DNA from 3 places in the Duganella rhizosphaerae genome. Region 3 is predicted to be linked to each of the others. Evidence: riboswitches for the same ligand, from Rfam matches in the RefSeq annotation. Region 3 holds a riboswitch; each other region holds the start of a gene.

Region 1 (7,714 bases), on a different contig from region 3:
CGACAAGGCCGGCTACCAGGCCACGCCCGAGCTGCCGCTGTCCGCCGCGTCTGTCGATCATGCCGCTGCGCCTGCCCACCATGCGCTGGCGGGGCCGGGCGGCGGCCGCGCGGTGCTGCTGGCGGCCGTGCTGTCGCTGCCGCTGCTGTTGCCGATGCTGCTGGAATTGGCCGGCGTGCACTGGATGCTGGACGGCCGCGTGCAATGGCTGCTGGCGACGCCGGTGCAGTTCTGGCTTGGCGCCCGCTTCTATCGCGCCGGCTGGCTGGCGCTGCGCGCCCGCAGCGGCAATATGGACCTGCTGGTGGCGCTGGGCACCAGCGCGGCGTATGGCCTGAGTGTCTATCAGCTGCTGGCGTCGGGATCCGCCATGCCGCATCTGTATTTCGAAGCGTCGGCCGTGGTGATCACCTTGATCTTGCTGGGAAAATGGCTGGAGGCGCGCGCCAAGCGCCAGACCACGTCCGCCATCCGCGCCTTGCAGGTGCTGCGGCCGGAGTCCGCGCGGGTGCGGCGCGGCGAGCGGGATGTCGAAGTGCCGATCGCCGATGTGCAGCCGGGCGAACTGGTGGTGGTGCTGCCCGGCGAGCGGGTGGCGGCGGACGGTGAAGTGGTGGAGGGCGCCAGCCATGTCGACGAGGCGCTCATCACCGGCGAGAGCCTGCCCGTGGCGCGCCACGCCGGCGACCGTGTGACCGGTGGCGCCATCAACGGCGAAGGCCTGCTGCTGGTGCGGGTGACGGCGGTGGGCGCCGAAAGCACGCTGGCGCGCATCATCCGCCTGGTGGAGGATGCGCAGGCGGCCAAGGCGCCGGTGCAGCATCTGGTGGACCGCGTCAGCGCGGTGTTCGTGCCGGTGGTGATGGTGCTGGCGGTGGCGACCTTCGCCGGCTGGTGGCTGGCGACCGGCGATGCCGAGCGGGCCATCATCAATGCGGTGGCGGTGATGGTGATCGCCTGTCCGTGCGCGCTGGGGCTGGCGACGCCGGCCGCGATCATGGCCGGCACCGGCGTGGCGGCGCGTTACGGAATACTGATCAAGGATGCGGAGGCGCTGGAGCTGGCGCACCGCATCACCACCGTGGCGTTCGACAAGACCGGCACGCTCACCGAGGGCAAGCCGTCGCTGGTCGCGCTGGAGCCGGCCGGCATCGACGAAGGGCGGTTGCTGCAACTGGCCGCCGCGATCCAGCGCGGCAGCGAACACGCGCTGGCGCGCGCCGTCACCGAGGCCGCCGCCGCGCGCTCCGCCACGGCCGACGGCGCCGCGCCAAGCGCCACCGGCGTCACCGCCTTGCCCGGCCGCGGCGTAGCGGCCATCGTCGACGGCGCGCGCCTGGTCCTGGGCAGCACGCGGCTGATGCAGGAGGAGGGCGTGGCGCTGGATGCGCTGAGCGCCCGCGCCGAGGAACTGGAGCGGCAAGGCCTGACGATATCCTGGCTGGCAGCATCGAACGCGCCGCAGCCCGCGCAGCTATTGGGCCTGCTGGCCTTCGGCGACCGCATCAAGCCGCAAGCCCGCGCCGCGCTGCAGGCGCTGCATGCGATGCACATCCAGACCATCCTGCTCACCGGCGACAACCAGGGCAGCGCCGACGCCGTCGGCAAAGAACTGGGCATAGGCCGCATCGTCGCCAACATGCTGCCCGCCGACAAAGCGGCCACCGTCGCCAGCTTGAAGACGGGCGACGCCTGCATCGCCATGGTCGGCGACGGCATCAACGACGCGCCGGCGCTGGCCGCCGCCGATGTCGGCATCGCCATGTCCAGCGGCACCGACGTCGCCATGCACGCTGCCGGCATCACCTTGATGCGTGGCGATCCGGCGCTGGTGGCTGCCGCCATTTCGATCTCGCGCCGCAGCTACAGCAAAATACGCCAGAACCTGTTCTGGGCCTTCATCTACAACCTGGTCGGCATACCGCTGGCCGCCTTCGGCCTGCTCAACCCCATGGTTGCCGGCGCCGCGATGGCGCTCAGCTCCGTCAGCGTGATCAGCAACGCCTTGCTGCTGCGCCGCTGGACGCCGGACCACCTGAAAGGACAAGCATGAACATCGGACAAGCGGCGGCCGCCAGCGGCGTCTCGGCCAAGATGATCCGCTATTACGAAAGCATCGCCCTGATCCCGCCGGGCAAGCGCAGCGAGGCCGGCTACCGCATCTACGGCGACAACGACCTGCACGCGCTGCGCTTCGTCAAGCGCGGACGCTCGCTGGGTTTTTCGCTGGACCAGATCCGCGACCTGCTGTCGCTGTGGCAGAACAAGGAGCGCGCCAGCGCCGACGTCAAGACCATCGCCATGGGCCACGTGGCGGAGCTGAACCAGCGCATCGCCGAGCTGACCGAAATGCGCGACACACTGCAAACGCTGGCCGGCTGCTGCCACGGCGACCATCGCCCCGACTGCCCGATACTCCAAACCCTTGCCGGGTAAAGTATAATCGCCCGGTTTTGGTGCCCGCGCGTCTGTCCAGACGCGCAGTTAAACGGGAAACATGAAGCTGGCCACGCCAGCCAACATGTGCTGCCCCCGCAACGGTAAACAAGCGTCGTCGTTGACGACAAATCCGCCTCTTCAAACCACTGTGCAGTCGCATGGGAAGGTCAGGCGGTGTCGCTTGCCAGCCCGGATACCGGCCAGGACAGGTGGAAATGCCCAGGCATTTCTGTTCAAGCCGCTCACGGGGAAGTGAGCGGCTTGCATCTGTTTCGATCTACATCTATGCATCGATTTTGCGCGCCACGGCCTTGCCGACTGGCGGCCGTGCCTTGCGCACGCGCCGTTCGCGTACGCCTGCGCCCCGATTCTCCCTCTCTGCCTACAGGACCCGCCCATGTTTAACCTGCCCGCCGACGCCGCCGTGCACTCCATCGAGACACTGCTGTACTCCATTTCCACCATCCTGTACCTGCCCGTGCTGCTGGGGATCGCAGCGCTGGTGCTGCATATGCTGGTGTGCTTCGGCACCTTCGGCGCCGAATGGCTGGAGCGCCGCCGCGGCGTGCGCGTGCTGGTCGCCACCGCCAAACAGGAGATGGCCGCCGTGCTGACCGCGCAGGAAGGCGAGCCGGGACTGGACGCCCGCCTCGAACGACTGGTGCAGCGCGCCGACGTCAACGGCGTGCGCCGCCTGGACGGCGTGCGCTTCGTGGTGCGCGTCGGCCCGGCGCTGGGGCTGATGGGCACCCTGATCCCGATGGGCATTTCGCTGGCCGGCCTGGCGCAGGGCAACCTGCCGAAGATGGCCGAGTCGATGACCACCGCCTTCACCGCCACCGTGGTCGGCCTGGCGTGCAGCGTCAGCGCCTATGTACTGAGCCTGGTGCGCGAGCACTGGCTGCGCAGCGACCTGACCGAGATCGCCTACGCCGCCGAATCCCACCTGGCGGCGCAAGACCACAAGCCGCACCTGGTGCGCGCGGGAGCCTGAGATGCGCTATATGAACCGCCACCGCTACAGCCGCATCGGCGAGCATAACGAAGACCCGCTGGCCGGCGTCGCCAACCTGTTCGACGCCAGCATCGTCTTCATCGTCGCCATGATGCTGGCGCTGTTCTCGGCCTGGAACATGATGGACCTGCTGGATCCGAACTCCGAAGTCACCATCGCCAAGAAAAGCGCCGATGGCCATGTCGAGGTGCTGACCAAGAAAGGCGCCGAAATCAAGGTGAGCAAAGTCAGCGACAAGCCGCTGTCGGGCTCAGGCAAACGCCTGGGCACCGCGTATCAACTGCCGGATGGGAAGGTCGTCTATGTACCTGAATAAAAAATTGTGGGCGCTGCTGCTGTTGCTGGTGTCCCTGTGCATCGGCGGCTATGTGCACTCGGCGCAGGCGCCGCGCACGCTGGCGCTGATGTTGGGCGATATCGAATCCCGTCCCGCCGTGCTGGCGGTGCGCGGCCTGCAGGCCGAGTTGAAGGAGCTGAACGTCGCCGTGCGCATCATCCCCGCCAACGGCATGACGCCGGCCGACCGCGCAGCCCTGACCGGCGCCGATGTGGCGATCGTCAACACCAAGGGCCGCCAGGCCATGGTGGCCCTGGGCGCCGAACTGCAGGCCTTGCAGAAGGCGCGCCGTCCGGTGTTCGCGGTCGGTGGCGCCATCGACGACAGCCTGCGCGAGCAGGGCGTGCGCGACGATAAAACCATACAGTCCTACCATAGCGAAGGCGGCGTGGAGAACATGGGCAATCTGCTGCGCTACATCCTGCGCAACCACTTCGGTTCCAGGTTGACGGTCGCGCCGGTGCATGCGATGCCGGAAGTGGGCCTGTACGACGTGGCGGCCAACCGCACGTCCAGCAGCTACGAGCAGTACCTGCAAGGCTACGCCAACTACAAGGCCGGCGCGCCTTGGATCGCCGTGCCGTTCTACCGCGCCAGCCTGGTGGCGGGACAAACGCTGCCGCTGGCGGCCATCGTCGCGCGGCTGGAAGCGAGCGGCTATAACGTGCTGCCGGTGTTCGGCTATCCCTACGACGTGCCGCTGCGCTTCCTGCTGGACGAAAACGGCAAGAGCCGCGTCGAGCTGATCGTCGCGCTGGGCATGAAGGTGGGCGGCACCGCCAACACCGGCGCGCTGCTCGACAAGATCGGCGTCCCGGCGATCAACGCCATCACCTTGAGCCAGCAGTCGCTGGCGCAGTGGCAGGAATCGAAGATCGGTCTCGATATCATCGAACGCACCTGGCAGCTGGCCGGCGCCGAAGTGGCGGGCCTGATCCAACCGACCGTGGTCGCCAGCCGCGAACGCATCAGCGATGCGCAGACCGGCCTGGCCTACGTGGAGGAGACGCCCATCCCCGAGCGCATCGAGCGCCTCAACCAGCGCGTCGCCAGCTGGCTGGCCTTGCGCCAGAAGGCCAACGGCGACAAGCGCATCGCCATGCTGTACTTTAACTATCCGCATGGTTCCGAGACCATCGGCGCGGCCTACCTGAACGTGCTGCCGGAGAGCCTGTGGCAGATCGTCCAGCGCCTGAAGCAGGAGGGCTACCAGACCGGCGCCGCGCTGCCGCCGTCGCAGGAAGAGCTGCAAGGCGAGATCCAGCAGTGGGGCAACTACCCCGGCAAGTCCAAGGGCGACTACATGGCGGGCCTGAAGCACCTGGCCGAAAGCGGCCAGGCCTTGCTGGTGCCGCTGGCCGACTACCAGAAGTGGTTCGCCACGCTGGCACAGCCGCTGCGCGCATCGATAGAGAAATCCTGGGGCAAGCCGGAGAACGCGCCTGTCCTGTGGCGCAACGCCAAGGGCGAGCCGTTCTTCGTCTATCCGGCGCGCCGCTTCGGCAATGTGCTGATGGCGCCGCAGCCCGGCCGCGCGTGGGAGCAGAACCTGGAGAAGCTGCACAATGAAGTCAGCATGCCGCCGTCGCACGAATACATCGCGTTCTACCTGTGGCTGCAAAAAGGCTTCCAGGCCAACGCCGTCATGCACATCGGCACCCACGGCACGCAGGAATGGCTGACCGGTAAAGAGGCCGGCCTGTCGGAAAGCGATCCGACCGAGGCGCTGATCGGCGCCATGCCCAACATCTACCCCTACGTGATGGACGACGTGGGCGAGGGCATACAGGCCAAGCGCCGCGGCATGGCCGTCATCATCGACCACATGACGCCACCGTTCGACGTCGCCGGCCTGAATCCCGACCTGCGCGAGCTGGGCGCGCTGCTCAACGACTACCGCGTGGCCGAGCAAAAAAGCCCGCTGCTGGCGCGTAGCCACCTGACGGCGATCAACCGCCTGGCGGCCAAGAGCGGCGTGTTGAAGGACATGAAGAAGACCGAGCTCAAAACCGAAGCCGACATGGAAGGCCTGGAGGAGTACCTGGACGACACCGGCAGCAAGCTCACGCCGTTCGGCCTGCACACCTTCGGCGTGGCGCCGAAGCCTGAGCTGCGCAACGCCACCGCGCGCGCCGTGGTCAGCCTCGACACCACGTCGACGGCGGAGCAGAAAACCAAACGCATCGCCCAGCTGGAAAACGATATCGAGCGCAGCGCCGGGCTGGAACTGGAGCGCTTGATGCAGGCGCTGTCCGGCCGCTACATCCCGACCGGCGCCAGCGCCGACCTGGTACGCAATCCGGATGCGCTGCCGACTGGCCGCAACTTCTTCGGCCTCGATCCATCGCGCATCCCGAGCAAGACCACCTACGAAGCCGGCTACAAACTGGCGCAGCAGCTGGCGGAGGATTATCGCAAGCGCCACGGCGCCTGGCCGGACAAGTTGAGCATGAACCTGTGGGGCGTCGAAACCTCGCGCCACGAAGGCATCATGGAAGCGCAGGCGATGGCGCTGATGGGCGTGCGTCCGACGTGGGACGAACGTGGCCGCGTGACCGGCGTGGAAGCGCTGACGCGCAAGCAGCTGGGACGTCCGCGCGTGGACGTGACGCTGATCTCGTCCGGCCTGTTCCGCGACCTGTTCGGCAACCTGCTGACGCTGATGGACCAGGCCGCGCAACTGGCGCAGAAGCAGGACGACAATGGCCCCGGCGAAGACGGCAACGTGATGCAGGCGCACAGCCGCAAGACCGTGGCCGCCTTGCAGGCCAGCGGCATCAGTGCCGAAGAAGCGCAGCGCATGGCCTCCGTGCGCATCTTCGGCCTGCCGAGTGGCGCCTATGGCACGCAGATCGAGAAGCTGATCCCGCTGACCAACGCCTGGCAGAACGAGAAGGAGGTTGCGGACGTCTTCATCAACCGCATGAGCCATCCGTTCGGCGCCGGCTACTGGGGCGACGACAAGGCCGATCCCGGCCAGCGCCGCGAATTGTTCAAGCAAGCCATCAGCGGCAGCAAGATCGCGCTGCACAGCCGCTCCAGCAATCTGTTCGCGACGCTGGATAACGACGACTTCTTCCAGTACCTGGGTGGCACCGCGATGGCGATCCGCAGCGTGGACGGCAAGACGCCGGAGGTGATGGTCAGCGACCTGTCCAACCCGCGCAAGCCGGGCCACAAGACGCTGGAGCAGTACATGGGCCAGGAGATGCAGGCGCGCTACCTGAACCCGCGCTGGGCCGACAGCATGCTGAAGGAAGGCTATTCCGGCGCGCGCTACATCAACCGCGTGGTCGACTACCTGTGGGCCTGGCAGGTCACCGTGCCGGAAGTGGTGGACGGCGGCAAATGGCAGCGCATGTACGACACCTATGTGGAAGACCGCCACGGCCTGAAGGTGCGTGAGCGCTTCGCCAGCAGCGGCAACCTGCGCGCCTTCCAGGCCATCACCGACCGCATGTTGAGCACGATCGAACGTGGCTACTGGAAGCCGGGCGATGCGGTGCGCGAGAAACTGACGCAGCAAAACGCGCAGGCGATCAAGGATGCCGGCGTGTCGTGCAGCGCCGATTCGTGCAGCAAGGCGACGATGAAGATCGCGCCGCAGTTCAGCGGCCAGTTCGTGCCCAACGTCGGCACCAACGCGGCGGTCGCGCGCGGTGCGGCGGCCGCCGGCCGTGCCGGCGGATCTGCATCATCGGCGCCGTCCGCGCAGCCTCCGGCACCGTCGGCAACGCAGCAGCAGACCGACGCCGCCATGCAGAACGCGGTGGCGGACTTGCAGGCATTGCAGGCCAAGGCGCAGGAGCTGCCGCCGCCCGCGCCCGCGCACGCGAAGAGCAAACCCGCCGAGCCGGCGCCAAAGGCCAAGGCCGATGCTGCCGACGCCAAGGTCAACGGCTTTGAAATGCAAACGCTGGCAA
Region 2 (7,714 bases), on a different contig from region 3:
GGTGGTCGACGCGCGCCTGCCCGAGGCCAGCACCAATCCGATGGTGGAGGAGCTGCGCAAGTTCCGCCAGCGTCCGTGCCTGAAGATCCTCAACAAGATCGACCTGGCCGATCCGGCCGCCACGGCGGCCTGGGTGGCCTACTACAACGCCCAGGAAGGCGTGACCGCGTTCGCGATGACCACCAAGAAGCCGGCCGACGTCACCCGCGTGCCGGAGCTGGCCAAGCAGCTGGCGCCGCACCGCGGCGTGCCGACCAAGCCGCTGCGTATCATGATCATGGGGATACCCAACGTCGGCAAGTCGACGCTGATGAACGCGCTGCTCAAGCGCAAGGTGGCCAAGGTCGGCGACGAGCCGGCGGTGACCAAGCAGCAGCAGAAGCTTTACCTGGACAAGAACACCATCCTGGTCGACACGCCGGGCATGCTGTGGCCGAAGATCGCGCTGCCGAGCGACGGCTTGATGCTGGCGGCCAGCCACGCGATCGGCTCGAACGCGCTGATCGAAGAGGAGGTGGCGGTGTTCCTGGCCGACGAGATGCTGAAGTACTACCCGCAGCTGCTGGTGGCGCGCTACGGCTTCAAGGATATCGAGAGCTTCGACGGCATCGCCGTGGTGGAGGGGGTGGCGGCCAAGCGCGGCTTCCGCCAGAAGGGCGGCGACCTCGATTTCGAAAAAGCCTCGCACACCTTCCTGGGCGACTACCGCAGCGGCATCCTGGGCCGCATCTCGCTGGAGACGCCGGCCAGCCGTAAGGGGCGGCTGGAAGTGCACGATGCCGAGATGGCGGTCAAGAACGCCGAGAAAGCCGCCATCGCCGCCGCCAAGGCCGAAGCCTACGCCAACGGCAAGCGCGGTACTTAGCACCCAACCCGCAGAGCCGGGCAGGGGTCGGACCCCGTACGGGGTCCGACCCCGCGTCCGCATTGCGGGGTGGCAGCCCGACTAGCCGAAGCGGAAGCTGGTCACGGCCAGCGATCCCATGAATGCATCCTCGTGGTAGGGGACGGCCGCCGCGTCGTTCTCCGCCGCGCCCAGCGCCACCATCAGCGGCAGCAAATGCTCTTCACGCGGATGCGCCATGCGCGCGGCCGGCGCCTGCTCCCATTCCAATAAGCGCGCCGTGCGTTGCTGCGGCGGCAACGCCATCGTCGCGCGCAGCCAGCCGTCGAAGGCGTGCGAGGCAGCCGCGCCCTGCGCGTTGAAGGCGCGCAGGTTGTGGTAACTCAGCCCGCTGCCGACGATCAGCACACCCTGCTCGCGCAAGGGGGCCAGCAAACGGCCCACCTCCAGATGCGTCAACGGATCGAGGCCGCGCTTGAGCGACAGCTGCACGATGGGCACGTCCGCATTCGGATAGATCGGATACATGGCGCTGAAGGTGCCGTGGTCGAAACCGCGCTGCGCGTCCAGCTGCGCCGGGAAGCCGCCCGCGTCCAGCAGCTGCTTGACCTGAGCCGCCAGCTCCGGCGAACCCGGCGCGCTGTACTGCACCTCGTAGGTGTGCGGCGGGAAGCCCCCATAGTCATAGATCATCGGTGGTTTGACCGACGACGACAGCGTGAAATCACGCTCCTCCCAATGCGCGGTAATCACCAGCACCGCCTTCGGCGTCACGCCGAGCTGGCGCGGGATGTCGCGCAGCGACGCGTCCAGCTGGCCGTACAGATGGCCCACCTGGTCCATCATGAACGGCCACGGGCCGCCGCCGTGGGACAGGAAATAGCTAGGCAATGCATTCATGGAAAAACTCCGGTTTGAGTATGACCTCACTATAAGGACGGAGGCCGTTGCAATCAATGCACGAAATGTAGATAGGTCCTATCTAAAAAGTGAATGATCCGGGGCGCGCGCGTATAATGCCGGGGTTCTGGTGCTTGCCCATGTGCTCACATGCGCAGTTAAACGGGAAACACAAGGCCGCCCGCGCCCACGGCGCGACGGCCAAGGTGTGCTGCCCCCGCAACGGTAACGCGAGGCTACCTTCAGCCTTGCCAGCCCGGATATCGGCCAGACAGGGGGAAGCCCGCGTGGCTTCCGTACACTTCCAGCCTGCGGGGACGCAGGCGGATGTCTCTTTTGAAAATGACCTGACATGCAATCCTCCGCCTTCCAACCGCGCCTGCTGGCCGCCGCCGTCTCCCTGTGCTTTGCCGCCGCCGTTCCCGCCGCCGCACAGATCTCCGAGGCGCTCGCGCCCATCGTCATCACCGGCTCGCGCTTCGACGCCTACGCGGCGCTGACGCCGATCGGCGCCGTCGTCATCACGGCCGAAGACATCCAGCGCGCCGGCGCCAACGACGTCAACACCGCCATCCGCAAGGTGGGCGGCGTGTACGGCCGCCAGAGCCTGGACGGCAGCCCGGACTTCAGCCTGGACCTGCGCGGCTTCGGCAGCAACAGCAGCCAGAATATGGTGATCGTGCTGGATGGCGTGCGCCTGTCGGAAAATGAACTGAGCAACGCCATCCTGTCGACCATCCCGATCGACACCGTGGAGCACATCGAAATCACGCGCGGCGGCGCCAGCGTGTTGTACGGCGACGGCGCCACGGGCGGCGTGATCAACATCGTCACCAAGCGCCCGGAAAAGAACAGCCGCCGCGGCAGCGTGTTCGTCGAGGGCGGCCAGTTCCGCGCCGGCGAAGCGCGCGTCTCCGGCTTCCAGGCCTGGGACGGCTTCGCCGCCGACGCCACGCTCGACACCCAGCGCACCGACAACTACCGCGACAACAATGAATTCAAGCAGACCCACTTCAGCGGCGGCGCGCAATGGTTCGACAACGCCGGCCGCGCCGGCTTCCGCTATGAAGGCGCGCGCCAGGATATGCGCTTCGCCGGCGCGCTGACAGAAGACCAATACAAGGCCAATCCGCGCCAGTCCACCACGTCGAACGACAACGGCAAACTCGATAACGACCGTTTCACCGCCTTCGGCCAGCGCCGCATCGGCGCCTACGAGCTGGCGGCCGACCTGTCGTACCGCAAGAAGACGGCGGCAGCAACTTACTACGATCGCCTCGGCCCATCGACTACCACCTACGACAGCAAGCAGACCCAGTTCTCGCCGCGCGTGCGCCGCTTGGGCAAGATCGGCGGCATGCTGAACGAAATGGTGGCCGGCTTCGACTGGACCGTCTGGAACCGTACCGCCACCACCAGCCGTTTATATTCGGCGGCCGACGCCACCCAGCACTCGAAAGCGCTGTACCTGCGCGACGAACTGCGTTTCGACGCCGCCCATGAAGGCCGCGTCTCGGCCGGCGTACGCCGCGAGATCTTCAACAAGGACGCCGTCGATCCGCTGAACACCTTCGGCCCCAACGCCTACAAATTGGCGCAAGGTCTGAACGCCTGGGAGCTGCAAGCGAGCTACATGCCGGTCGCCCACCTGACCGTCTACGGCAAGGCCGGCCAGAGCTATCGCGTCGCCAACGCCGATGAAAACGGCTACACCGTCGACACCAACACGGTGTTGCTGATGCCGCAGCAGTCGCATGACCTGGAGCTGGGCGTCAGCTACGGCAGCGCCGCGCAGAAAATCACCGGCCGCGTGTTCCGCCACAACCTGACCAACGAGATATTCTTCGATCCGACACTTAACTTCGGCTACGGCGCCAACACCAACCTGGCGCCGACCCGCCGCCAAGGCTTCGAGATCGACGCCGAGCAGCGCATCAACGCCGCCTGGAACCTGACCGCCCACTATCAGCACGTGGACGCCAAGTTCACCGACGGCGTCAACAACGGCAAGGAGATGGTGCTGGTGCCGAAGAACACCCTGACCGCGCGCCTGAGCTGGACCCTGGCAAGCGGCCACACCGCCGATATCGGCGCGCAGTGGGTGGACAGCCAGCGCAACGGCGGTGACTTCGACAACAAGTGCCCGGCGCAGATCCCTTCCTACACCACGCTGGACGCGCGCTACGCCCGCAAGCTTGGCCAGTGGGAGTTCGCGGTGTCGGGCCTGAACCTGAGCGACAAGCGCTACTTCTCGCAAGCCTTCAGCTGCGACAAGGGCATCCAGGGCGGCATCTACACCGCCGACGGCCGCCAGCTGAAACTCTCGGCCCGCTACCAGTTCTGATGCGCGCCATGACCACGACCGCTCGCCAGGCCTCGCCGCTGGTGCTGGCGCTGGCCTGCACGGCGGCCTGCGCGCAGGCTGTCACCGTGCAGGACGACGCCGGCAACAGCGTCGCCGTCGCCAAGCCGGCGCAGCGCGTCATCTCGATGGCGCCGCACATCACCGAGCTGCTGTTCGCGGCCGGCGGCGGCGAGCGCGTGGTCGGCGTGATGAACTACAGCGACTACCCGGAAGCGGCCAAGCGCATCCCGCAGGTCGGCAGCAACGCCACCATCGACATGGAGCACGTGCTGGCGCTGCGCCCGGACCTGCTGGTGGTGTGGAAGAGCGGGAACACCGCGCCCCAGCTGGAGCAGTTGAAAAGCCTGGGCATCCCGATTTTCTACAGCGATCCGCAAAAGCTGGACCAGGTGGCCACCAGCCTGACCCGCCTGGGCCGGCTGATGGGCACCGAAGCCGCCGCGCAGAAGGCCGCGCAGGACTATCGCCAGAAGATCGCCAAACTCTCGGCCACCTACGCGCAACGGCCGACGGTACGGGTGTTCTACCAGATCTGGGAAAAGCCGATCTTCACCCTCAGCGGTGAGCACATCGTCAGCGACGCGATCCGCGTCTGCGGCGGCCAGAACGTGTTCGCCGCGCTGAAGGTGCCGGCGCCCACCGTCAGCACCGAGGCGGTATTGCAGCAAAACCCGGAAGCCATCTTCGGCGGCGACCAGCACGACGCCGAATCCGGCGTCAATATCTGGAAGCAGTACAAGGGCATGCTGGCGGTCCAGCGCGGCAACCTGTTCACGCTGGACGGCGAGCAACTGGTGCGCGCCACGCCGCGCATCGCCGACGGCGTCGCCGCGCTGTGCGAGCGGCTGGAGACGGCGCGCCGGCGCCGGCCCTGAGGTTTAACGCCGGCCTAATTTGCACATCGTGGAAAAGGTGGTAATCTCGCGGCGTTCGCCACTTACCTTGATGAAGGACTGTTATGCGTTTCCTGAGTTTGCTGCGCCCCCTGATTGCCACCGCCGCCTTCATGGCCGCCGCCGCCGGCGCCCATGCCGCCGATTTCAAGAACGGCGTTGATTTCAATACGCTGGACGCGGCCAGCCGTCCGGACACCGGCAAGAAGGTCGAGGTGCTGGAAGTGTTCATGTACCACTGCCCGCATTGCAACGCGCTCGAGACGCCGCTGGCGGGCTGGGTCAAGAAGCAGGGCGACAAGATCGTGTTCCGCCGCATGCACCTGGGCGAGGATGCGCAAGCCAAGGCCTTCTTCACGCTGGAAGCGATGAACGCGCTGGGCAACGGCCTGCACGAAAAGTTCTTCCACGCCGTCCACGTCGAGCACAACCGCCTCAATACCGACCAGTCCATCCTGGACTTCGTCGTCAAGAATGGCGTCGACAAGGCCAAATATCTGGAATTTTTCAATTCGTTCGCGGTCCAAACGAAGATGAAACGTGGCGTGCAAGTGGCAAACCAGTATAAACTCGACAGTGCCCCGGCCCTGGTGATCGATGGTCACTATACGACCTCGCCGGCAATCGCCGGCCACGGCCTGGCGACGGTCCCGGAGGCGCACGCCGCCATGTTTGCGGTGATGGATAGCCTGGTTGCCAAGTCGGCGCAGGAACGCGCCGCCAAGAAGTAAGGAAAAAACATGAAAGAGATCAGCGATGAACGCAAGGCGGCCGAAGGCGAAGTCATGAAGATTTACAAGGAATCTTCACCGGTTATCGAAACCCTGTTCGAGTGGGCCTACATCAACCACGTGGCATGGAGCCTGGCGGTGCTGGCGCTGGGCTTCATCGTCTGGCTGCTGATCGCGTTGAGCAATGCCGAGAACCAGCGCAACGCGCTGATGACCAAGCAGTGCGCCGATCCCGTCTTCAAGGGAGAGCTCGACAAGAAGTGCCTGCGCACCGTGCATTCGCGCGAGCACTGGTGGGAGCATGTCGGCTACGCGCTGACCCACGTCAGCCCGGAAAAATAAGCATGGCACCAGCCCGCAGCAGCGGGCTTTTTTACCCCGCAAGGCCGGGCGGGGTCGGACCCCGTACGGGGTCCGACCCCTAAGTGGAGCGCAAGCATATCGCTGGCGCATGCGGGGGGGAGGTAAGCGATGAAACAAGTGATACTGGTGACCGGCAGCAGCCGGGGCATAGGCGCGGCGACCGCGCTGATGGCGAGCCGCCGCGGTTATGCGGTGTGCATCAACTACCTGCGCGACGCGCAGGCGGCCGCCCAGCTGCGCGCGCAGATCGTGGCCGAGGGCGGCGAGGCGATCGCCGTGCAGGCCGACGTCAGCGTGGAGGCCGACGTGCAGCGCCTGTTCGAGACCATCGACGAGGAACTGGGGCCGCTGACGGCGCTGGTCAACAACGTCGGCATATTGGAGCAGCAATGCCGCCTGACCGAGATGTCGGTGGAGCGCCTGCAGCGGGTGTTCACCACCAATGTGATCAGCTACTTCCTGTGCTGCAAAGAGGCGGTCAAGCGCATGTCGACCGCCGACGGCGGGCAGGGCGGCGGCATCGTCAACCTGTCGTCCGGCGCGGCCCGGCATGGGGCGCCGAATGTCTACATCGACTACGCGTCGTCCAAGGGCGCGATCGACGTGATGACGCTGGGCCTGTCGAAGGAAGTGGCGGCCGAAGGCATCCGCGTCAACTGCGTCCGCCCGGGCATGATTTACACCGAAATCCACGCCAGCGGCGGCGACCCTGGCCGCGTGGCGCGGCTGGAAGCTAACGTGCCGATGCTGCGCGGCGGCCAGCCGGAGGAAATCGCCGAGACGATCTTGTGGCTGCTCAGCCCACAATCGTCCTATGTCAGCGGCGCCATCATCGACGCCGCCGGCGCGCGCTAGCCGGCGCGGCGATTTTCAAACGCCGCAAGCAGGTGTTTCAACGGCCAGCCCACTTCTCGCGGAGAGGCGGCTGGCGCACAATCCGGGCATCCAAACAACGTAAGGACTCGCCCATGAAACGCTCGATTCTGCTGGCCGGCTTGCTGCTGGCCGGCGCCGCCAACGCCGACGATCTCACCGTTCAAGCGGCCCGCCGCTACGCCGCCTTCTGGAACACCGGCGATCCGGCGCTGGCCAGACAGGCCCTGTCGCCCGATTTCATGGACCGCACCTTGCCGGCGGGCCGCGAGCAGGGCGTCAACGGCCCGCTTCAGGCATCAAAAGGCTTTCGCACCGCCGTCCCCGATCTGAAGGCGGAAATCACCGACATGGTCGTCGACGGCGACCGCGTCGCCGTGCACCTGCATTTCAGCGGCCACTTCACCGGCACTTTCGGCGCAACGCAAGGCAAGGGCCAGTCCATAGACTTCCAGGCCTTCGACCTGTATCGCGTGGCCGACGGCCGCATCGCCGAGAACTGGCACCTGGAAGACAACCTGACCCTGTTGCAGCAGATGGGCATCGTGCCAGCCTCGCCTTGATCCCCTTAGCTGTGGATCACCACCGTGCAGGTGGTGCCGGCCACCAGTTCCAGTCCCTTCGGTTGCTGGTCGATATGGATGCGCACCGGCACCCGCTGCGCCAGGCGCACCCAGTTGAAGGTCGGGTTGACGTCGGCCAGCAGTTCGCGGCCGGTGTTGGCGTCGCGGTCGGTGATGCCGTG
Region 3 (7,714 bases):
GATACCAGCACCACGTCGCTGGTGCATTTGGTCAGTGCGCTGGCCAGCATGTCCTGCTGCTCGTGGAATAGCGCGGGCAGCGTGATCTCGCCCACTTCCGGATAGGTCTCGCCGCTGCTGAACAGCAGGTTGCTGAGCCATAGCGTCAGGCAGTCGACCAGTATCAAACGGTCCGGCGAGGACCAGCGCAGCAGCTGGTTGCCCAGTGCCAGCGGCTCTTCGACGGTGATCCATTCGCTGGGGCGGCCGGCGCGGTGATGCGCGATGCGCGTCGCCATCTCGGTATCGCCGGCGGTGGCGGTGGCAATGTAGACGATTTCCTTACCCGACTCGATGGCCAGTCGATCTGCATAGCCGCTTTTGCCGGAGCGTGCGCCCCCCAGAACCAGTGTACGTGTCATGCTTCGCTCCTAGAAAACAGGGCGGCAACCGCCGCCGGATTGGATGGAAAATAAGCGTGAAAATATGAAGCTGTCAGCGAGCCGACGCGATACCAGGCTTCACCCTGGATGGCCGACGGATGCTTGATAGTGTACGCCGCTGGCGCCACTGCTGTCTCCAGCCTGGAGTAGCGGAAGGTATGGCCGCGCAGGACGCCTTGCTCCGTCGGCAGACCCTGCGATCCGAGGCCTGCCAGGCGCGCCTGCATCGCCACCGCGCCAGGTAGCAAGCCGGCCATTGCCCACACCGCGCCCGCCTGGTCTGCAAGGGTGTCGGCCAACGCCATCATGCCGCCGCATTCGGCGACGATGGATGTGCCGGCGGCATGGGCCGCGCGGATCGACGCTTGCCACACCCGGGCCTGCGAAAGTGCTTCGGCGTGCAGCTCTGGATAGCCGCCGGGCAGATATACCGCGTCCGCTTCGGCCGGTATGGCTTCGTCGGCCAGCGGCGAGAAGAATTTCAGCGTCGCGCCCAATTGGCGCAGCGTATCCAGGTTGGCCGGATAGATAAACATGAAGGCTGGATCGCGGGCGATGGCGATGGTGCGGCCAGCCAGCAGCGGCGCTTGCGGCTCCGTCGATGGCGGAATCTCGATGCGGACCGGACGCAGACGCTCCCAGGCCGCTTCGTCGAACACCAGCTGGTCCGCCAGATTGTCGAGCAATTGGTCGATATCGAGGACTTCGCCCGGCAGCACCAGGCCGAGGTGGCGCTCGGGCAGCGATTTGGCCTGGCGCGGCAAAGTCGCAAACAGGGGAATGTCGCGCAATGACGCGGCCACCATCTTGGCGTGGCCTTCGCTGGCGACGCGGTTGGCGATCACTCCCGCCATCTCCACCGGCCCATAGTCGCGCAGGCCGTGGACCAGCGCACCGGCGGTTTGCGCCATGGCGCCGGCGTCGATCACCGCCATCACCGGCACGCCGAATTCGCGCGACAAGTCGGCAGACGACGGCGTACCGTCATACAGGCCCATAACGCCTTCGATCAGGATGACATCCGCTTCGGCGGCGGCCTGCGCCAACTGGCTGCGGCACAGTTCATGGCCGACCATCCACAGGTCCAGCGAGCGCACCGGCGCGCCGCTGGCGCGTTCCAGCAGCATTGGATCGATGAAATCCGGACCGCATTTGAACACGCGCACGCGCTTGCCCTGGCGCGCCAGTTTGCGCGCCAGCGCGGCGGTGACTGTGGTCTTGCCCTGGCCGGAGGCGACGGCCGCCACCAGCAGGGCTTTGACTTCGACGTGCGTCGTCATTACCACTCGGTTCCAAGTTGCGCGCCGATGCCGGCCTTGAAGGCGTGCTTGACGACTTCCATTTCGGTGACGGTATCGGCGATGGCGATCAGCTCCGGCGGCGCTCCGCGCCCGGTGATGACGACATGCTGCATCGCCGGACGTGCCAGCAGATCGTTGATGACGGTTTCCACGTCCAGGTAGCGGTACTTCAGGGCGATATTCAGTTCGTCGAATACCACCAGGCCGATGTCGGGATCGGCCAGGAAGCGTTTCGCCTGTTCCCAGGCCAATTGCGCCTTTGCGATATCGCGTTCGCGGTTCTGGGTTTCCCAGGTATAGCCTTCGCCCATCGAGTGGAAGCTGATCTCTTCCGGGAAGCGGCGCAGGAACAGCTCTTCGCCGGTCTGCATCGCGCCTTTGATGAACTGCACCACGCCGACCTTCATGCCGTGGCCCATGGCGCGTATCGCCATGCCGAAGCCGCTGGAGCTTTTGCCCTTGCCGTTGCCGGTGTTGACGATGATGATGCCGATCTGCTTGTCGGCGGCGGCGATCTTGGCGTCGATGATGGCCTTCTTGCGCTCCATGCGCACGCGGTGACGTTCGTTCAGCGCCGCGGTTTGTTCGTCGATGTCGCCGGAATTCTGTTGGGTCATGCAAGGTCCTCTTTGGGGATAAAGATGCTGCGTGTGCCGTGCTGGATGATGTCTATCGGATGGCCCAGGTATTCGCCCAGGATCTCTGCCTGCATCACTTCCGCCGTGGTGCCGGCCAGCCAGCGGCCATCGCCCATGAGCAGCAGCGCGTGGGTGGAGACGCTGTGTGCCAGCGTCAGGTCGTGTCCTATCATGACGGCGGTCTTGCCCTGCTCGCGGCACAGGCGGGCCAGCAGGCCCATGACGCTGACCTGGTGCGCCAGGTCCAGCGCGTTGGCCGGCTCGTCGAGCAGCAGCAGCGGCGTATCCTGCGCCAGCATGGCGGAGATGGCCACGCGCTGGCGTTCGCCGCCGGACAAGGTGCGCACGTCGCGCTCGGCCAGGTCGGCCACTTCCATCGCTTCCAGCGATTTCAGCGCGATGGCGTGATCGTCGCTGCCTTCCCAATAGCGGTTGCCGTGATAAGGGTGGCGCGCCGACAGCACGGTTTCGATCACGCTGTAGGCGAAAGCGTCGCTGCGGCTCTGCGCCAGGAAGGCGCGTTGGCGCGCCAGTTCGGCCAGCGGCCAGTCGGACAGTTCGCGCTCCTGGATGGCGACGTAGCCACCGTTCGGGTCGCGCAGGCCGGCCAGTGTTTTCAGCAGTGTGCTCTTGCCGGCGCCGTTGCGGCCGATGATGCTCCAGCATTCGCCGTCACGCACCTGCCAGTTCAGATCCGTAATCAGCTGGCGCTGGCCGATTTTCAGGGAAAGGTTATGGGTGCTGATCATCATTTGCGCAAACGGTGCAGTTGGTACAGGAAGACCGGCGCGCCGATCAGCGCCGTCAGTACACCGACCGGCAACTGCTGCGGCGCGATGATGGTGCGGGCCAGCGTGTCCGCCAGCAGCAGGAAGGTGCCACCGGCCAGTGCGGCCGCCGGAATCAGTACGCGGTGGTCCGCGCCGACGGCGAAGCGGCAGGCATGGGGCACGATCAGGCCGACGAAGCCGACGCTGCCCGCGCTGGTGACAGCGCTGGCGGTCAGCAGGCCGGATATGAAGAACAGGCCTTTGCGCAACGCGCCGACGCGGATGCCCAGCGTGGCGGCGGCTTCGGCGTGCAGCGCCATCACGTTCATGGAACGGGCGCTGCGCAGGGCGAATACCAGGCCGCCGGCCAATACGATCCAGGGCAGCGCGCGCATCGGCGCGCCGGCCAGGTCGCCGATCATCCAGAACACCATGCTGCGCAAACGGCTTTCAGGAGCGATGGAGAGCATCAGCGTCACCATCGCCATGCAGGCGGAGGACAGGATGACGCCGGTCAGCAGCAATAGAGCGGTGCCGCCTTCGGCCGCCGCGCCGCCGCGCAGGTCGCGCCGGGCCAGCAGATACAGCATCATCGAGACGGCGACGGCGCCGCCGAAGGCCGAGGCGTCGACCATCCAGATGGCGCAGCCGAACAGCAGTGCGGCCAGGGCGCCGACGGAAGCGCCGGCGGAAATGCCCAGTACATACGGGTCGGCCAGTGGATTGCGCAACAGCGCCTGCATCATCACGCCCGCCAGCGACAGGGCTGCGCCGGTGACGAAGGCGGTCAGCGCGCGGCTCAGGCGCAGGTCGAGCAGGGTGGAGGCCAGCGTCTGGCTTTGGCCATGCAGCAGTTCATTGACTGCCGCGGGAATATCGGAGAGAGGAATCGAGACCGAGCCGGTCATGCCCGAGAAAACCAGGCTGGCAAACGCGAACAGCACCAACCCTGTCAGAGTGACGGCGGCACGGCGTCGCAGATTGCGGGAGAAAGAATGCATGCACTGCTTTCAAAAAAGAGAGACTGCCGGGCGCGCGGCGTATGCGCCCCACGCCCGGCAGGTTACACCATTACTGCTTACTTGTAGCCGTAGCGGATACCGGCAAACAGCTTGGACATCGGCGTGGCGTAATTGCGCGCCAGGTCGTACTGCTTGTCGCTGATATTATTCCAGCGGACCAGCGCCGACCAGTCGCGGTTGAAGTGGTAGGTCGCGTACAGATTGACCAGTCCATAGCCGCCAAGGCGGACCTCGTTGGCGGCGTCCTCGTAGCGGTCGCCGGACAATTCCAGTTCCACGCCGGCCTTCAAGGCGCCGGCGCTGTAGTCGGCCATCAGGTTGCCGTGCTTTTTGGCGCGGCGCTGCAGGCGTTTGTTGTTGGTTTCGTCCTTTGGATCTTGCAGGTCGACGTTGGCGGCCAGGTTGAAGCGGCCCAGCTGCTGGCTGGCGCCCAGGGTCAAGCCTTCAAGCAGGGCGTGGTTGACGTTGTAGGCGCAGCCACTCTTTGCACCGGTGAATGGGCATGGCTTGGTGTTCACCAGCAGGTCGGTCAGGCGGTTGCGGTAATAGCTGGCGCTCAGCGCGGTGTTGCCGCTGTCGTAGCGAAGACCGATTTCCGCATTCTTGCCCAGCTCCGGTTTGTTGTTACTGTTACCGTAGCCTGGGTAGTACAGTTCATTGTAGGTCGGTGCGCGGAAGCTGGTACCGTAGCTGGCGGTGGCGCGCAGTACCTGCGTGAAGTTGTAGCCGTAGCCCAGGGAGCCGGTGTTCTTCGAGCCGTAGAGCGATTTGTCACGGCGTATGCTGGCGTTGAACAGGTTGGCGCCGCGGCGGGCGTTATAGGCAGCGGCGACGGAATTGGTGGTGCGCTGCGGGTCGGCCAGTTTGAAGCCGTTGGTCTCGACTTCTTCCTTGCGATGGTCGTACAGCAGTTGCAGCACGTCGGCGCCAATCAGCACATCATTCTGCCAAGTGAAGTCGGTTTGTTTGGTGTTGATCTGCGAGTAGCCAGATGCGGCCGCGCTGGTGTAGGTCGCGCCGTTGTCCTTGGCTTGAGAGTATTGCACCAGGCTTTGCCAGGCAGGCAGGATCTGGTTCTTGCTGTAGATGGCCGCGTTGTCGAGCTTGGCGTTCGAATGGACGTCGTACGGCGATGAGCCGCTGTCGTACTGGGAATAGAGTTTGCTGTGCAGGAGCAGCGCACCGATTTCCTGGCCTTCTGCCAGGCGCAGACTGAATTGGGCCGCCGCGTTTTCGCGATCGTAGCCGTCTTTGTCGGCGTTATACGAGGCGCTGGCAGGACGGGTGGACGAGAAACCGTCCGACTTTTCCTTGCCGGCGCTGATCGCGTAGCTGAAGCTGTGCTCACCGCCGGTGGCGCCGGAGAGCGATACATCGCCTTCGCGGGTGTTGTCGGTGCCGTAGCCGGCGAAGGCGGTGAACGCTGGCGCGCCCTGGCCCTTCTTGGTGAAGATCTGGATCACGCCGCCGATGGCGTCCGCGCCATACAGGGAGCTCAGTGGGCCGTAGACGATTTCGATATGGTCGATGGCGGTCAGCGGAATGGCGCTCCAGTTGGCGGCGCCGGTGGTCGACGAACCGATACGCACGCCGTCGACCAGCACGAGATTCTGGTTGCTGTTGGCGCCGCGGATAAACACGGTGGCGTTGGTGCCGGAGCCGCCGTTGCGGGCGATCTCGATGCCGCGCTGGCGTTGCAGCAGGTCGACGATGGAGCCGGCTCCTGATTCGGCGATTTGCTCGGCGCTGATGGTGACGCTGTCGCTGATCACGTCGGACAGGGCCTGCGGGCTGCGGGTGGCGGTGACCAGCACGGTGCCGGCGATTGGTTCTGCGTGCGCGCAGGAGGCGGCCATTGCCAGCGCCAGCGACGTCAGGGCCGCAGGACGGGAGATACGAAGGGTCATGATGTAATTTTTCTGTTAATAGCAACCGGCCGACGTCCCCGTGGGCCAGATTGAACAGAAGCGGATAACTGAGAGATGCGTGTTCGCGCACATCCCGTTCGCTCGCTTCCACCTGATTTGGCCGGTATCCGGGCTGGCAAGTTAGACCACCTCACCTTCCCATGCAGAGCACAGTGGTTTGTCAGAGGAGGTTTGTCGCGCATCAGCTGCGACACTTGCTTACCGTTGCGGGGGCAGCACATGTGGACTCTTACAGAGCTTCATGTTTCCCGTTTAACTGCGCATCTGGACAGACGCGCGGGCACCAAAACCCGGTCATTATACGGGTTTGTGCGGCGCCGGTCATGGGGTGGCGGTTTAGTTTTGCAGTACCAGCGTGGCGCCGTAGGCGATTTGATGCGGATGGCGGGCCGCTTGCAGCGCCATTTCGGCCGGCGCCAGGCCGGTATGGCAGGCCGACAGCAGGCGCATCGCGCCGGCGTGGCAGATCACGATGGCGTCTTGCTGCTGGCGCTGGAGGTCGGCGTAAAAGGTGGCGATGCGGGCGGCCATGCGCAGCAAGCTTTCGCCGCCGCCGGGGCGGTAGTTGACCAGGTCCGCGGCCCAGGCGTCGATGTCGGCGCGCGCGATATCGTCCCAGTGGCGCAGTTCCCAGTCGCCGAAATCGATCTCCGCGATGCGGGCGTCCAGCAGCGGCGCTGGCGATAGCAACGGCGCCGCCAGTTGCGCCGCCAATGTGGCGCAGCGCTGAAGCGGACTGCTATATAGGGCGAGGCCTTGGGGGAGTGTGGTCGACAAGGCGGCCAGCGTTTGCGCCAGCTGGTCGGGCGCTACGGCGAGATCGCTGCGGCCGTAGCAGACGCCGGGGGCGATCAGCGGCTGCGGATGGCGCACCAGTATCAGCCGCATGGCGTTACCAGGGCAGGGCGCCGTGGCGCATGCTGGCCAGAACGCAAAGGTAGAACGCCACTTCGCTGAGCTGCTGTACCGCCCCGAGGCAATCGCCTGTATAGCCGGCGATGCGGCGTACGAATTTTCGGGCCAGCCAGGCGGTGCCGATTGCGGCGGCGGCGATGCCGGTCGCCAGTGCGGTCCACGTCAGCCATCCGCAGGCGATCATCGCCAGCGCGGGAATGGCGGCGCTGGCGACGGCCAGCGCGAATTCTGCGGTGCTCATCTTTTGCGCCAGTGGCTTGGCCTTGCCTTCCGCACGTGCGTAGTCGAGGCGCCAGATCAGCGAGGTTGCCATTAATCGCGAAAGCGGATGGGCGACGAGGAGCGCGGCAATCGCCGCCAGCGGAGACAGCATGGAGAGTGTCGTGCACTTGGTGGCGAGCAGGCAGATGATGCCGATGGCGCCGTAAGCGCCGATGCGCGAGTCCTTCATGATTTCCAATACGCGCTCCGGCGTCATGCCGCCGCCGAAGCCGTCGCACATGTCGGCAAAGCCGTCTTCATGGAAGGCGCCGGTGGCGTAGATGCCTGCAGCGGTGGACAGCAGCACGGCGACCGGCGCGGGCAGGAACCATGCGGCCAGCGCATACACGCCGGCCGTGATGGCTGCGACCACCATGCCGATCAGCGGAAAGTAGCGTGACGCCTGGTTCAGCCACGCAGGGTCGAAGCCCACCCAGCCGGGAATCGGCAGGCGGGT

The links. Region 3 has a riboswitch for cobalamin ahead of RUGAMON1_RS31845 (TonB-dependent receptor domain-containing protein). Riboswitches for the same ligand answer to the same signal wherever they lie in the genome.
Region 1: linked by a shared signal. The riboswitch ahead of RUGAMON1_RS21680 (MotA/TolQ/ExbB proton channel family protein) and the one ahead of RUGAMON1_RS31845 (TonB-dependent receptor domain-containing protein) in region 3 are both predicted to bind cobalamin.
Region 2: linked by a shared signal. The riboswitch ahead of RUGAMON1_RS29160 (TonB-dependent receptor) and the one ahead of RUGAMON1_RS31845 (TonB-dependent receptor domain-containing protein) in region 3 are both predicted to bind cobalamin.

Annotation. Positions count from the first base shown of each region.
Region 1 covers NZ_BPWK01000011.1:3,364-11,077, forward strand. Annotated here, with positions in the region: gene RUGAMON1_RS21670 (heavy metal translocating P-type ATPase) at 1-2,053, shown strand, start outside; gene cueR (Cu(I)-responsive transcriptional regulator) at 2,050-2,436, shown strand; cobalamin riboswitch at 2,438-2,658, shown strand; gene RUGAMON1_RS21680 (MotA/TolQ/ExbB proton channel family protein) at 2,837-3,433, shown strand; gene RUGAMON1_RS21685 (DUF2149 domain-containing protein) at 3,435-3,770, shown strand; gene RUGAMON1_RS21690 (cobaltochelatase subunit CobN) at 3,757-7,714, shown strand, end outside.
Region 2 covers NZ_BPWK01000020.1:11,246-18,959, reverse strand. Annotated here, with positions in the region: gene ylqF (ribosome biogenesis GTPase YlqF) at 1-865, shown strand, start outside; gene RUGAMON1_RS29165 (DODA-type extradiol aromatic ring-opening family dioxygenase) at 947-1,744, opposite strand; cobalamin riboswitch at 1,856-2,030, shown strand; gene RUGAMON1_RS29160 (TonB-dependent receptor) at 2,097-4,088, shown strand; gene RUGAMON1_RS29155 (cobalamin-binding protein) at 4,088-4,984, shown strand; gene RUGAMON1_RS29150 (thiol:disulfide interchange protein DsbA/DsbL) at 5,068-5,733, shown strand; gene RUGAMON1_RS29145 (hypothetical protein) at 5,743-6,075, shown strand; gene RUGAMON1_RS29140 (SDR family oxidoreductase) at 6,205-6,951, shown strand; gene RUGAMON1_RS29135 (ester cyclase) at 7,065-7,532, shown strand; gene RUGAMON1_RS29130 (HlyD family secretion protein) at 7,538-7,714, opposite strand, start outside.
Region 3 covers NZ_BPWK01000028.1:1,408-9,121, reverse strand. Annotated here, with positions in the region: gene cobU (bifunctional adenosylcobinamide kinase/adenosylcobinamide-phosphate guanylyltransferase) at 1-401, opposite strand, end outside; gene RUGAMON1_RS31865 (cobyrinic acid a,c-diamide synthase CobB) at 398-1,702, opposite strand; gene cobO (cob(I)yrinic acid a,c-diamide adenosyltransferase) at 1,702-2,340, opposite strand; gene RUGAMON1_RS31855 (ABC transporter ATP-binding protein) at 2,337-3,110, opposite strand; gene RUGAMON1_RS31850 (FecCD family ABC transporter permease) at 3,110-4,132, opposite strand; gene RUGAMON1_RS31845 (TonB-dependent receptor domain-containing protein) at 4,210-6,060, opposite strand; cobalamin riboswitch at 6,163-6,384, opposite strand; gene RUGAMON1_RS31840 (histidine phosphatase family protein) at 6,418-6,969, opposite strand; gene RUGAMON1_RS31835 (adenosylcobinamide-GDP ribazoletransferase) at 6,974-7,714, opposite strand, start outside.